Regions from separate parts of the Paenibacillus sp. genome, predicted to be linked through region 3. Evidence: riboswitches for the same ligand, from Rfam matches in the RefSeq annotation. Region 3 holds a riboswitch; each other region holds the start of a gene.
The links. A riboswitch is a leader RNA that binds a small molecule or an ion and turns the genes downstream of it on or off. The one in region 3 is predicted to bind cyclic di-GMP.
Positions count from the first base shown of each region.

Region 1: it holds a riboswitch for cyclic di-GMP, as region 3 does, so the genes downstream of both, VE009_RS21580 (S-layer homology domain-containing protein) here and VE009_RS18370 (diguanylate cyclase) in region 3, are expected to answer to the same signal.
Region 2: it holds a riboswitch for cyclic di-GMP, as region 3 does, so the genes downstream of both, VE009_RS15780 (hypothetical protein) here and VE009_RS18370 (diguanylate cyclase) in region 3, are expected to answer to the same signal.

Region 1 covers NZ_DASQNA010000039.1:232,582-237,507, reverse strand. The annotation lists gene VE009_RS21585 (DUF6531 domain-containing protein) at 1-173, opposite strand, end outside; gene VE009_RS21580 (S-layer homology domain-containing protein) at 189-2,243, opposite strand; cyclic di-GMP riboswitch class I at 2,345-2,437, opposite strand; gene VE009_RS21575 (ATP-dependent Clp protease ATP-binding subunit) at 2,633-4,926, opposite strand, start outside.
Region 2 covers NZ_DASQNA010000030.1:181,156-186,081, reverse strand. The annotation lists gene VE009_RS15790 (AraC family transcriptional regulator) at 1-692, shown strand, start outside; gene VE009_RS15785 (HD-GYP domain-containing protein) at 828-1,736, shown strand; cyclic di-GMP riboswitch class I at 1,848-1,932, shown strand; gene VE009_RS15780 (hypothetical protein) at 1,975-2,271, shown strand; gene VE009_RS15775 (Gfo/Idh/MocA family oxidoreductase) at 2,309-3,391, opposite strand; gene VE009_RS15770 (hypothetical protein) at 3,574-3,822, opposite strand; gene VE009_RS15765 (nucleoside hydrolase) at 4,140-4,926, shown strand, end outside.
Region 3 covers NZ_DASQNA010000033.1:195,246-200,171, reverse strand. The annotation lists gene VE009_RS18375 (putative bifunctional diguanylate cyclase/phosphodiesterase) at 1-82, opposite strand, end outside; gene VE009_RS18370 (diguanylate cyclase) at 95-2,218, opposite strand; cyclic di-GMP riboswitch class I at 2,340-2,426, opposite strand; gene VE009_RS18365 (NUDIX domain-containing protein) at 2,540-2,947, opposite strand; gene VE009_RS18360 (PQQ-binding-like beta-propeller repeat protein) at 3,151-4,857, shown strand.

The DNA of each region.
Region 1 (4,926 bases), on a different contig from region 3:
GTAACCAGCTTCGCCGGCGCTACGCCGACCGTCGTTGCCGCCAGCGCTTTGCCGGGCCCCAACCCGGGGAAGATCGGCACGCCGGGAAGTACGAGCGACGCAATGAGCAAAATACTGATCGCTTGGCGCCACATGAGGCGGCCCGTTCGATGCATGGCAAAGAATGTCCTCATTCTTTCACACCCCTTCTACAAGTCGCCCGCCACCCGGAGCAGGCGGTACATGACCGTCGCCGCCTCGGCGCGGGTAGACGACGCATGCGGCAAGAACTTGCCGTCCCTGCCTTGGATCAACCCGAGCGCTGCAGCCGTCGCAGCGGAAGTTCTCGCCCAGTCGCTGATCGCCGACGCGTCGTCGAAAGGCAAATGCGATTCGCGCTCCGATATCGGCCGCTGCCGTTCCAGCGCCCGCACGAGCATCGCCACCATCTGCTCCCGCGTCAAGGCGCTTTCCGGATCAAATGTGCCGTTCGACCCTTGCACGATTCCGGCGCGAGCGGCGGCATTGACCCAAGGAGCCGCCCAGTGCGAGGCGGCGACGTCGGTGAACGACTGGCCCCCGTCCGTCTCCGGCTCAATGCCCATTGCGCCAAGCAGCATTTTCGTAAACTGCGCTCGCGTCAGCGTCGCGTCCGGCGCGAACCGAGTCGCTTCCATACCGTTCACGATTTCTAACGCAGCCAATATTTCGACGGGACGTTCCGCCCAGTGTCCGACCGTATCGGAGAAGGCGACGTCGTAGACGAATGCCGCGTATGTGCCGGACCTCGTGAGCGATGCTCGAATTTCGAATGTTTCGGCATCCGCCGTTCCGCCGATCCGCTTCCACTCTTTGGCCTCCGCTTCCCATCTATAAATCGACATCTTTTCCCGCTCTTCCTCCGACCAGCGCAGCCCGTCGAACTTGAGCGCCAACTCCGCAGGCTTGTCCTTCGGCAGCGTTCGCCCGTCCAAATCGACACGCCACGCGAGGGTCGCCCCGCGTTTCACCCCGAGCTCGGTCTTCGCTTCGTTCGGCGCTTGTATAACGGCATCCATTTCGAAGCGAGCCTCGACCTCCGATTCCAGAGCACCGGCCGGAATAACCAGCCGGGCCGTTCCGTCCTTCGACGTAAGCACAGCCCCCATCGGTCCCGCCCGCACCGGCGACGCCTCCGCCTTCCGTTCCGTTGTCGCGGACAGCGAATCGCGGTCCCTGCTCTCGCCTTCGGTCCTCTCGGCAGGAGCGGGTGCCGACATTTCCAGCGAACGCGCCACCAGCCGCCCATCGGCCGCCTTCATAATCAGACGGTCTCCCGCGAAAGACACCGTATGAATGACATGATCCCCGCGCGCAACTTCATAGGTTTGTTTCGCCGTCAGATCGACGCCCGTTAGTCGGGGCGTTCCGGCATTCCACTCCACCCAAGCCGCATGTCCGTCGCCGAGGTACAGATTCGGGTACTCCACTTCCTTTTTCGACTTTGTCGTCAAGTCGACCGGCGCGGCGCCCGCATCGCTTGGATCCAGGAGGACATACTTGGTGCGGTTGTCGAGATCGCTTTCCTTCCATAGCACCTGCTTTCCGTTATAAGTCAACTCGGCAGGATACAAGTGATATGGAAGATCTACTAAACTCTTCGTTTCCCCGGTTATCAAGTGATGCAAGGCGATATCTCCGTCGCCGGTAATAAAAGCGATATTTCCGTTCACGACCGTAGGCTTGGTACCAAGACCGAGCGGCGTTTCCTTCCTTGCCGATAAATCGTAAGCGTACATCTCGCCCTTCCACGTCTGATACCATGCGACATGATCCCCCGACACGCTGAGGCCGACGTGCGGCGCAATGACCGAAGACAACTTTACTTCCTCTTGCGAATTCATATAATACGCGAGCACATCCCACATCCCCGAACCGGAACCCAGATACTTCTTGTCGATCCATACGACGACGACCTCGCCCGACGAGGTGACCGTCACGCGCGGCAAATCCTTCATGGACGGGTAGTTTGTAACTTGTTTCTCCACCCCGGTGGATAAATTCCGATAGAAAATATTTTGGCGTCCCTTTCCGTCCTCCTCGTACCACACCATGTGCTCGCCCGAGATGTACGTGCCTTCCCCCGCCTTGCTCGCGACCGGCTCGTCCGTAACCGCGAACGAAGTGTCCGCGTACGCGACGAAAGCGGCGCCCCCACACACTGCCGTTAAACACAAGCCAATCGCGAACCTTCGTGCGAACTTCGGCAACAACCTTCTACCCATGTCTTCCTCTCTCCCCTGCCTTGCAAAAATAAAAAGCTCCCGAGGCCATGGTCAGGCGCTCAGGAGCGTAGATAAGCAGAAAGCGGCTACGACATTGTTCCTTGAGCAACCTGGCGATCTTTTCCCTGCTCGGGCAGGGAGGAAGACCCATGGCTTTGCGTCATCGTCTTTCGACGATTTTGCCTTTGTTCCAAAAGAACTACGAAAATTGTAGCTTTCGGCAATAGAATAGTGGAAAACTTTGCCGTAATCAATTAAAAATTTCATAATTTTGGCGATTTTTGCTCCTTCGGTCATGCAACCAATGTCCTCGGGAGCATCGGTGGACGCCATCTGCAAACAAAAAAGCCCCGAAGCCGGAGCGGCTTCAAGGCCCTTCATATCCTTCTTTACTTCTGCGTAACCTCGCTGTGCACCGTCAGCTCGCCGTCCTTCTCGTCGATGAGGACGGTGTCGCCTTTCTTGATCGTGCCGCGGAGCAGCTCCTCCGACAGGCGATCCTCGATGTGCTTTTGGATCGCGCGGCGCAACGGACGCGCGCCGTACGTCGGGTCGTAGCCTTCCTTCGCGAGAAACTTCTTCGCCGAGTCCGTCAGCGAGAAGTCGATCTCCTGCTGCTTCAGGCGCTTCCGCAGCTCTTCGGACATGAGCGAGACGATTTGGGCGATGTGCGTTTCGTCGAGCGGGTGGAACACGATCGCTTCGTCGATCCGGTTCAGGAACTCCGGACGGAAGCTCTTCTTGAGCTCGCCGAGCACCTTCTCGCGCATCGCTTCGTATTGGTTCTTCGTCTGCGCTGCCGCGTCGCCGGCCGTGAAGCCGAGCGTCGCGCCTTTCTTGATCGTATCCGCGCCGACGTTCGACGTCATGATGATCAAGGTGTTGCGGAAGTCGACCGTGCGGCCTTTGGAGTCCGTCAGCCGTCCGTCTTCCAGCACCTGAAGCAGGATGTTGAACACTTCCGGATGCGCCTTCTCGATTTCGTCGAGCAGGACGACGCTGTACGGCTTCCGGCGCACCTTCTCCGTCAGCTGGCCGCCTTCTTCGTAACCGACGTATCCCGGAGGCGCCCCTACGAGACGGGACGTGGAGTGCTTCTCCATGTACTCCGACATGTCGATGCGGATGACGGCGTTCTCGTCGCCGAACATCGCTTCCGCGAGCGCGCGGGCGAGCTCCGTTTTGCCGACGCCCGTCGGGCCGAGGAAGATGAAGGAGCCCATCGGGCGCTTCGGATCCTTAAGGCCTGCGCGGGAGCGGCGGACGGCGCGGGAGATCGACTTGACCGCTTCGTCTTGGCCGATGACGCGGTTATGCAGGATCTCTTCCATTTTCAGCAGGCGTTCGGTTTCTTCTTCGGCGAGCTTGACGACCGGAATGCCGGTCCAGCTCGCGACGACCTGGGCGATATCGTCCGGCGTCACTTCGGAGTCCGTGCGGCCTTGCTTCTCTTTCCACTCGTTCTTCGTTTCCTCGAGCTCGTCGCGCAGCTTCTGCTCCGTGTCGCGGAGCGCGGCCGCCTTCTCGAACTCTTGGCTCTGCACCGCGGCGTCCTTCTCCTTGCGGATGTCTTCGAGACGCGATTCGAGCTGCTTCAAATTCGGCGGAACCGTGTACGTGCGCAGGCGCACCTTCGAGCCCGCCTCGTCGATCAGGTCGATCGCCTTGTCCGGCAAGAACCGGTCGCTGATATAGCGATCGGACAAGCGCACCGCTTGCTCGAGCGCCTCGTCCGTAATTTTCACGCGGTGATGCGCTTCGTACCGGTCGCGCAGGCCGCGGAGGATCAGGATCGCTTCGTCCACCGTCGGCTCGTCGACCGTGATCGGCTGGAAGCGGCGCTCGAGCGCGGCGTCCTTCTCGATGTACTTGCGGTACTCGTCGAGCGTCGTCGCGCCGATGCACTGCAGCTCGCCGCGCGCCAGCGCCGGCTTCAGGATGTTCGACGCGTCGATCGCGCCTTCCGCGCCGCCCGCGCCGATGAGCGTGTGCAGCTCGTCGATGAACAGGATGATGTTGCCCGCTTGGCGGATCTCATCCATGATTTTCTTCAGGCGATCTTCGAATTCGCCGCGGTATTTCGTGCCCGCCACGACGGAGCCCATATCGAGCGTCATGACGCGCTTGTCGCGCAGCGTCTCCGGAATTTCGTTCGCCACGATGCGCTGGGCGAGACCTTCCGCGACGGCCGTCTTGCCGACGCCCGGCTCGCCGATGAGCACCGGATTGTTTTTCGTCCGGCGGCTGAGCACCTGGATGACGCGCTCGATTTCTTTCGCGCGGCCGATGACCGGGTCGAGGTTGCCTTCCTTCGCGACCGCCGTCAAATCGCGCGCCAGGGAATCGAGCGTCGGCGTGTTGACGTTCGCCGGCGTGCCGCTGTGGCTGCCGGACGACGCTTCGCTGCTGCCGAGCAGCTGCAGCACCTGCTGGCGCGCCTTGTTCAGGCTGACGCCGAGGTTGTTCAGCACGCGCGCCGCCACGCCCTCGCCCTCGCGGATGAGACCGAGCAGAATATGTTCCGTGCCGACGTACGTATGCCCCAGCTTGCGCGCTTCGTCCATCGACAGTTCAATAACCTTCTTCGCGCGAGGCGTATATGCGATATTGGTAGGCTGCTCCTGGCCGCGGCCGATGAGCGCCTCCACTTCGTCCTGAATTTTCTCGAGACCGAGGCCGAGAC
Region 2 (4,926 bases), on a different contig from region 3:
TCGGCTCCTCGGAGCCGCACACGACGATCCAAACGACGGACGGACAGCTCAGCTACATCGTCTTCCAAATCGATCTCCGCAAATATTGGGACGAAAGCACGCTAAAGAGCATGCAGCATTTCTCGGAAGTCATTCGTCCGCTGAGCTCGCTTAATTACGTGTATGCCGAGCATCCGGACGTCCGCGAACGGACGGGCGCGCTCATTCGCGACATTTACCGGGAAATGAACGAGAAGAGAAGCGGCTACGAATTGGCCGTCTCCTCCCGCATCAAAGAAATGCTGCTCCTGCTGCTCCGTCACGACACGAACAAGCACTTAAACTATCTCGACAACGGCTTGTTCGAGCGGCTCCAGCCCGCGGTCGATTACATCGAGTCGCATCTCGGCGAGAAGCTGTCCGTCTCGGAGCTGAGCGCCCGGTTGAACATGAGTTATACTCACTTCATCAAGTTGTTTAAAAAGGCGGTCGGCATGTCGTTCAGCGACTTCGTCTTGTACAAGCGCATCAAGAAAGCCGAGCAGCTGCTGCTCACCGGCAACGCCAGCATCGCCGAAGTGGCCGAATCGGTCGGCATGACGAACCTCGGCCATTTTTACGACGTGTTCCGCCGATTGAACGGCTGCTCGCCGAAGCAGTTCAAGGACAGGCTGCGGGAACCGTATCCGGTGACCGCGGGGAACGGCTCGTAACAGAATGCGTCCGTCCCGTCAGCTCGAGATTGCCGCAAAATTGTATAAAACTCGACAAATTTCAACATAATTCTCCATATCCGAAGCGCGAGTGATATACTGAATGCAATCGAACCTGGGGGAGAGATCTGGAAGATGAGGGTCAGAGTCCATCGAAAAGGCGAATACATCGAGTCCGTACCCATGAAAGGTCAGCTCTTCTCCTTGATCACGACCGGCGACGGCACGGAAATCATTCATCATAAGCTGGAAGACGGCGTCAGCTCTTACCTCGCTCCCGAAGAAGGCTGGGAAGCGCTCGAATATATTTATATTTTATCCGGACAATTGATTTGGAAACGCCCGGAAGGGGACGTCGTCCTGAGCCCGGGCGATTCCGTTACCGCGCATATGATTACCGAGATGGCGATGTTCGTCGCCGTCGGGGAAACCGAAATCTTATACGTCGTCTCCCGGCCTTATTTTCATAATTACAGCGGATCCATTCAAAAATTGTTCGACCTCGCCGTGAAAATCGAAGAGAAAGACGGGTACACCTCCGACCACTGCAACCGGATCAAAAAGTTGGCTACCCTCGTAGGAGAGAGAATGGGGCTTTCCCCTTACGAAATCTACGTTTTGAACTTGGCGGGCTTCCTGCATGACGTCGGCAAAACGCAAATCCCGGAGCACATTCTCAACAAACCGTCCAAACTGACCGACGAAGAGTTCGAGCAGATGAAGCTGCATACGGTATACGGACGGCGGCTGCTGGAAGAAACGGGCATGCCCGATTTGAAAATCGTCGGGGAAGTGGTGGAACAGCATCATGAACGCTACGACGGCAAAGGATATCCTCGCGGTCTGCAGGGCAATCAAATTTCCAAGCTGGCCGCCATCATCACCGTCGTAGATTCCTACGACGCCATGACCGTGGATCGCGTGTATCAGAAAGGGCGCCCGCAGGAAGAAGCGATGCAGGAAATCGAGAGATGCAGCGGAACGATGTATCACCCCGAAATCGTTCGAGCGTTCCTCTCGATCGCCGGCGAAACGAAACTGTGACGTCGCGGCCGCGAATATACCAACTTTCTCATTGACAGGCATGTCGAAAGTTGATATATTTTCATCACTAAGCATCTTCTTAAAATATTAACGCTAGGAAGCAAAGCACTTCTTGATAAAAGGCAAACTTGTCGAAAGACAAGGACGCAAAACTAGAGGGCCTTCTCGTTACAGCGAATGGCAGCCAGTTACCGAATGGAGCGCTTTTTTTATTTTGAGCGCAACGAGGTGAATTGGGATGACAACGAAACGCACGCTGCTGATCGGCGGAGCGATTCTCGCTTGCCAACTGGCCTTCGCAGGCATGGCGAGCGCCGCTACGTACGACTCTTCTTCCGACAAACATTTGAATGTGAACGTCCCTTTGGTATCGGCACCGAAATTAGGTACTGGCGCTCTCACGTTCCAACTGCAACAATCCATTTATAGCAATGTAATCAACCCGACCGGCGTAGATTACGAGTACTACTATATCTGGCTTTCCGTGAACGGCGACCCTGTGTTGGCCGTCGATCCTTACAAAGTAGGTTTTTAAGGAAAAAAGCGGCCCGCGTGAAGCGGAGCCGCTTTTTTTATTCGAAATATACCGCCTTGCCCGTTCTCGAAGATTCGTATACCGCTTCAAGAATTTCGGATACGACACAGGCCTGTTCCGGCGTCACGACCGGATCGGTGTCGTTCTCGATCGCCGCAAGCCACAGCTTCATTTCGAGATCGGCCGGATCTTCTTTGCTGCCGTCGTAGAAGTCTACGCCTCGGGCGTCGAGCTCGATGCGATTCGTGAACAGCTTGCCGTACTTCTCCCCGTTGATGCGCAGCCCGTCGTCCATATCCGCGCCGCCTTCCGTGCCGCACAGCGTCGTCTTCGCTTCGCCGGTGCGCACCAGGTTGATCGCCCAGCTCGATTCCAGCATGATCGTCGCGCCGTTCTGCATCGTGATCATCGCCATCGCGGAATCTTCCACGGTGAATTTCTTCGGATCCCAAGAACCCCATGCGTTGGCGGCGCCTTCCCGCTGCGACAGCTTATGGAACGCGGTCCCGAGCACCGCCTTCGGCTTATAGTTGTTCATCATCCAGAGCGTCAAATCGAGCGCATGGGTGCCGATATCGATGAGCGGCCCTCCGCCCTGCTTCTCCTCGTCCAAGAACACGCCCCACGTCGGCACGGCGCGGCGGCGGATCGCGTGCGCTTTGGCGTAATAAATATCGCCCAGCTCGCCGGCGTCGCACACCCGCTTCAAGTATTGCGAGTCGGCGCGGAACCGGTTTTGGTAGCCGATCGTCAGCTTCTTGCCCGTCCGCTTCGCCGCTTCGACCATTCGGCGCGCGTCGGCCGCCGTCTTCGCCATCGGCTTCTCGCACATGACATGCTTGCCCGCTTCGAGCGCGGCGATGGAGATGTCGGCATGCGAATCGTTCGGCGTGCACACGTGCACGATGTCGAGCGTTGCGTCGGAGAGCAGCTCCTTATAATCCGTATACACCTTGGCTTCCGGCGCGCCGAATTTCTCGGCGGCTTCCCGCGCGCGCTGCTCGTCGATATCGCAGAAGGCGACCATCGCGGCGTTCGGCTGGTTTTTCAGCGCCGGCATATGCTTGCCGTTCGCGATGCCGCCGCAGCCGATGATTCCGATGCGGTATGTTTTAGACATGTCGTTCCCTCCCTATAATAAATCCCACATCATTATAAGGAACGAGCCCGACGTGTTTCGATGACAAATGCGGTGCATTTTTTACGGTATTCTACCTTTGTGGCGGCAGCGGCGCCGTTCATTTCGGCCGCTGGCTCCTAGGAACGCTTTATCGAAAAACATATTGTCCAATTGCGATTCCGTCAAAGATCCTGCAATGGAGGCGAGCGACTCTCATAAACCGTCGTCCCGGAATCGATATAGATGACATCGCCCTCATTGACGAGCGAAGCGGCGGCGATCTGATCCTTCTTCTCCACGTTCAACAGCGCTTTGGTTTGAATCGGCGTTTCGTACGCCTCTTCTTTCATGCGCTCCGCCGCCCCGCGACGCTCCTGCTCTCGAATTTCCTCGGATAATCGGATATGAATGATTTCCATGTACTTCGTCAACGAGGACAGCTCCCTTCCCGCATTGGTCTCAAGGGTCTGCCCTCGATTATCGATTGACCGAAGTCACATAACATAACACATCAACCTCCAACCTCTGCGAAAACCTGCTTTTTTTCACTCAAATACCTGACACAACCACGGAATGTTAGGGTCTACCCCTCCTAAAAAACCTAAATTACCGTTGACAAAGCGATGCGACCCCCTTATATTGTAAATCAACATACATTTTCATGTAACTTTATATCACTTTTATGTAAATTGATTTACATTCATTCTGGGAGATCGAGCTCCGCATGAAAACGGGAATGGAGTTATGTATGAACGTAAAAATGGTTTTGGATGTAGACACGGGGATTGACGACGCATTAGCGATCGCCTATGCGTTGGCTTCCCCCGAAATCGAGCTGCTCGGGATCACCGTCTCCTATGGAATGGCCCCGGTACACTGCACCTTTCGCAATACCAAGTTTATTGTCGATTTATTTCGAGGCAATACGCCGGTCTATATGGGCGCGGACCGACCGCTTCAACGCTCGCCGCAATATTTCGCCGATTTCCATGGGCAAGATGGTTTAGGAGACACGCTGGGCGGCGCGGCGGCCGCCGACGTTTCTCCGGAGAGCGCAGTGGATTTTATAATCCGACAAGCCCGCCTGCATAAGCGGAATCTTACGCTCGTTACGACGGGGCCGCTCACCAATCTCGCCCAGGCGATTGCGAAAGATCCTGCGATCATCGGAATGATCGGCAACGTCGTCATCATGGGCGGTGCCGTTCTTTCCCCCGGAAACGTGAGCAAGTTTGCGGAAGCGAATATGTACGTCGACCCGGAAGCCGCCGATCTGGTGTTCGCATCCGCGCTTCCCATTACGTTGGTCAGCCTCGACGTGACCCGAAAAGCATTGCTGACCGAAGAAGATTTGCTGAGATGGAGAAACATCGGGACGAAAGCAAGCACGTTGTTCGGAGAATTCACGGATTTCTACATAAAGTCATACAAAAGATTTCATCCCTACATGAACGGCTGCGCTCTCCACGATCCACTTGCGGTAGGCGTCGCCAAAGCTCCCTCGTTGGTCGGCACCGTGCCGATGTTTCTCAAAG
Region 3 (4,926 bases):
CGAACATCGATTCGAAAAACCGCTGCTCGCCAAGCCACAGCTCGCCTTTGCGTTCGCGGCGTTCCTCGCGGCGTTCTCTCATCTTGCTGCCCCCTTAGGTACCGGATGCGTACGCAACGACGCGATTGCGTCCCGACGCTTTGGCTCGGTACAAAGCCGTATCCGCATGCTGCAGCGCCGTATCCAGCGGCATGCCGCGCTCCCACGCCGCGCCGCCGACGCTCACGGTGACGCGCAGCTCCTCCGTTCCCGATTCCGGCGGAAACCGGTACTGCTCGACGGCGGCGCGCAGCCGTTCCGCGGCGCCCAGCGCCTCGGCGAGCGCGATCCCCGGCAGCAGCAGCGCGAACTCTTCGCCCCCGAAGCGGGCCAATACGTGGCGCTGCGGCAGCGCTTCCCCGATCATCGCGCGCAGCCGGCGCAGCACTTCGTCGCCCGCCAGATGACCTAGACGGTCGTTGATTTGTTTAAAATGGTCGATATCGAACAGCACGACGGTCAACGGCTCCCCTAGCTCTTCCGCGCCGCGGTACGCCTCCTCCGCCAACCGGTAGAAATGCCGGCGGTTGTACATGCCCGTCAGCTCGTCCGTCACGGCCATCAGTTCCATTCTCCGATACAACGATGCGTTGTCGATGGCGACGGAAGCTTGGCTCGCGTAACTCAGCGCGAAGTCCGCCTCGTTATCCGCGAATGCCCTGTCGTCTCGTTCCAAATAAAACAAGCCTTTCCGCGCGAAGGCGGAATCGAACGCCACCGCCATTTCGTAAACAGGCCCCCTGCGGCCCCGGTACGCCGCCGATTCGCCGCCTCCGAGGCTCCGGCACAGCGCCTTCGCCAAATCCGGCGAAAGCTCGCCCCGGACCGCCTCCCGCGCCAGCACCGCTTTGGCGGTCAAACGCCCGTCTTCGTCGACCCACAAGCTTGCCCGGCGGAACGGGACGTGGCGCTGCAGCTCCTCGAGGGCAAGCTGCTGCACGCGCGCTTCGTCCAGCGACGAATTGAGCGCCTGCATCGATTGGCGCAAGCTTTCGGACAAGCGGCTCCGCTCCCGTTCGGCGACGAACCGCAGCTCGAGCTTCGACGCCTCCGCCAGCGACGCCATAAGTTCGCTGATTTTCGCCAGCATCTGGTTCAGGGCTCGCCCGAGCATGCCGAATTCGCCAGCCGAGGTCAACCGTACCCGAGCGTGCAAATCCCCGGCGCCGGCCGCCTCCATGACGCCGAGCATCCGGCGGAGCGGCTTGGTGACCCATTGGGACAGCATAATCGTAAAGAGCGCGAACAGGACGACGATCGACGCGACGAGCACGACCGCGTATTGAAGCGCGAGCCCCTTCAACGGGCTTTGGATATCCGGCAAATCGTCCTCCACGACGACGACCCAGTCGGCGAACGGCACTTTCCAGTATCCGTAAAATTTCCGAATCTCCCCGTCATGCAGCGACAGCGTCCCCCTGGCCCCGCTTCGGCTCGGATTGCTCCGCAGCACGTTCAACAGCTCGGGCGTGTCCACGCGGCTGTTAATTTTCGTTTCGTCGGTGGAATGCGCCAGCACCGTCCCGTTGGAGTCGAAAATATACAGCTCGCCGCGCTGGTTCACTTTCACGCCGTTAAGAGAATCGGAGAAGAAGCTCGTGTAAATCGAATTGCCGACGACGCCGATCGCGCGCCCTGCCTCGTCGAACACCGGCGCCGCGGCGACGATGATGAACCGCCCGTTCGCCCGGGATACGATCGTGCCGCTGACTGCGGGCTTTCCTTGCATCGCTTCGATAAAATATTCGCGGTCCGCTACGCGGATAGAGCCCGATTCCGGCGTCGGCGAGCTGCTCGCAATGACGACGCCGTTCTTGTCGCCCAGCCAAAATTTCTCATGCAGCGACTCCCCGTCGTACGCGCGGCGCAAGCTGTCGGTCGCTTCCCGGAAGGCTGCGTGATCCGCGCGGAAAAACCGCTCGTCCGGCATGCGTTCCCGCTGTGCCAGCGTTTCGCGAAACACCGTTTGGGAGGCGAGTATTTCGCTCTTCCGAATTTCCGCTTTCAGCAGGCCGTAGATGGCCTCCCCGGTTCGGAACGCGTTCGCTCGAATTTCGTCCTCGCTTTTGCGGATCAACAACGCCGAGCTGAACGAATACGTCGCCGCGCCGGACAGCACGATGGCGACGCTGATCAACAGCACGACGCTGATCGGCAATTTGATGCGCAGTGAACTCATGAACATTTCCCCTGTTTCTCTATTTAAAGCTGTACCCGCAACATCGTAAGCGCTTCCTAATTGTAGTAATGCTAAAAAAGCGGCTGCATAAGATCCGCGGCCACTTCATCCTTCCTCCGTCAGCGGCGACCCGGCTGCCGTAACGCCGAAGCGTCGTAGGCCCGCGGTTTTGCGTCCTTGCCTTTCGGCAAGTTTGCCTTTTACACGTGATCTTGCTATGCGATTGCGTACATCATATCGCGGCCGACACTCGAATACAATCGCCGGCCGCGATATTTGATTTACACGAATTTCGCTTGCGCGGCTCCGGGAAATGTGCTTTTACCGCTCCTTCAGCCGTCCCGCCGCGCGGAGCTCGTCGAAGACGAGGCGTCCGGCTTCGGACAGCTGCGGCCGGTCCTCGTACGCGAGCCACGCGATCTCGTCGATCTCCGACGCCGGGCGAATGTCCCCGTCGTGCTCCGCGAAGTAGCACGTCATACGGACGATGACGCCGTCCGGCTTCCCGTCGGCCTGCGCTTCGTACATTCCGGCGTACTCGACGCTCTCGCGGCGAATCCGCGCCGTCAGCTCCTCCTCGATTTCCCGCACCAACGTATCGGCATCGGTTTCTCCCGGTTCCCGCTTTCCCCCGGGGAGATAGAAGGCTGGCTTCCCCTTCGATCGGGCGCATAACACCCGGCCGTCCCGTATGCATATCCAAGCTACTTTATCGATCGATGCGCTCATGCCGCATGCTCCTCCGTTCTCGTTCCTTTCTTCGCGCCGTCTCCTCGACTCCGGCCGGATCGACGGCTTCTTTCATTGTACTCGAATCGGCTCCGAACGCCAGCCGCATTCGCCCTGCCGTCCGGCAACCGGGCAAGCGGCAACTTTCCGGCGAGGTCAAGCGTCCATATAGCATCGGGTATTCTTGGAAGGAGCGTGGTACGATGTACGTTCGAAGATGGTCTCGCGCCGTCGCGGCCGCGGTCGCCGCGGCGGGATGGTCGTCCGCCTGGGCCGCGCCGCCGGCGGACGCGGCGGTCTTATACGAGCCTCACCGAACGGCGGAGGCCGGCGTCATGCAGTCCGACGCGCCGTCCGCCGTGCCGCTCGCGTCGCCCCGGTGGACGGTCGAGTACGGCCGCCCGACGCAGGAAGACAGCTGGAGCGGCAGCCGGATCGCGCTCGCCGGTTCGAAGGCGGTATTCGTCCAGAACGGCAAGGCGGTCGCCGTCGAGCTCGCCACCGGGAAGCGCGCCTGGTCGTTCGGTTCGAATATCGTCTCGATCGCTTCCGCCGACGGCTCCGTCTACGCGTTGACCGCCGGCGGCACGCTGTCGCGGCTGGCGGCGGAGACGGGCGCGGAGCGGTGGCGCTCCCAGTTCGACGACGCGGCGGGTGACGGCGAGTTGACGGCCGAGCCCGAGTACGTGTACGTCAAGCACGCGGAAGGCCTCGTCTGCGTCGACGCGGACACCGGGCATGCGTATTGGCGGAACGCGGACGCGGCGGGGGCGGGCGAGAGCGTGCCGCTCGCCGATTTCGTGCTTTATGCGACCGCCGTATCCGGAGCGATCACGCAGGACGTGACGTACGTCATCGACAAGGCGACCGGCAGCACGCGCTGGCGTGTCGAAGGCGTGCCGCTGCAGGTCCGCGACGACGTCGTTTATTTGAGGGACACGTATCCGCCGGGCGATGCCGAACCGTACGGACTGAAGATCGACGCGATTGATACGGCGACGGGGAAGCCTCGCGGCTCCCTGCATTTCATTCCATTGGGGGAAGGCGAAGATCCGCTGCTGCACCGCGCCGGACATGCCGTCATCGACGGCGACCTCGTCATCGCGCTGGGAGCCGACGAGAAGCTGTACGTCACCCATCTCGACGCTTCCCCGGAGCAGCGCGCCGTCTTGGAGGATGCCGGAACCTGGATCGGCGGACCGAGCGGCGGAACGTTGTTTTTCTCCGGAAAGAACGGCTTCGGACTGCACGCGCGCAAGCTGATCGACGAAGGCCGCATCGATTATGACGGACTCGACAATCCTGTGAGCCGATTGGGCGTCGTCGGCGGCGCGCTCTTCGCGGGTCAGTCCGACGGGGAAGTGTTCGCCTTCGACGCCGCCGCAGGCAAGGCCGTCTTCCGCGCCCAAACCGACGCCGCCGGCCAATACGGGCCGTTCCTCGTCGCGAACGGCATGCTGCTGGTGCAGGCGAAGCACACGCTGTACGCGTACGCGCTGCCGGAGGCGCTGCAAACCGGCTCCGCGGCGGCAGCGACTAACGCGCCTGCGTCCGCCCGGCTCGTCGTCGACGGCACGGAACGCCGCTTCGAGCCGAGCCCGGTCATGATCGGCAACCGGATGTACGTGCCGCTCAGAGCGCTGTTCCAAGCCGTCGGCGCGAGGGTGACTTTCGACGAAGCCGAGGGCGGCTCTGTGCAGGTGGAATACCGCGGCCGCACCTTCACTCTGCAAGAAGGAGCCCCGTTCGCGCTCGAGGGCGGCCAGCGGCAAGCGATGGGGCATGCGCCGACCCTCGTGAACGGAGCCGTCTACGTGCCGCTCCGCGACGTCGGCGAGCTGCTCGGCGTCGGCGTGGAGTGGAGCCGCGAGACGCGAACGGTCGACATCGACACGACGCCGGATCCGTAATCGAGCTTAGCCGCAGTAATGCAACGCAAGAAAGCCTGTAGACAAAGTTCCGCAAGGAGCAGGGTCTGC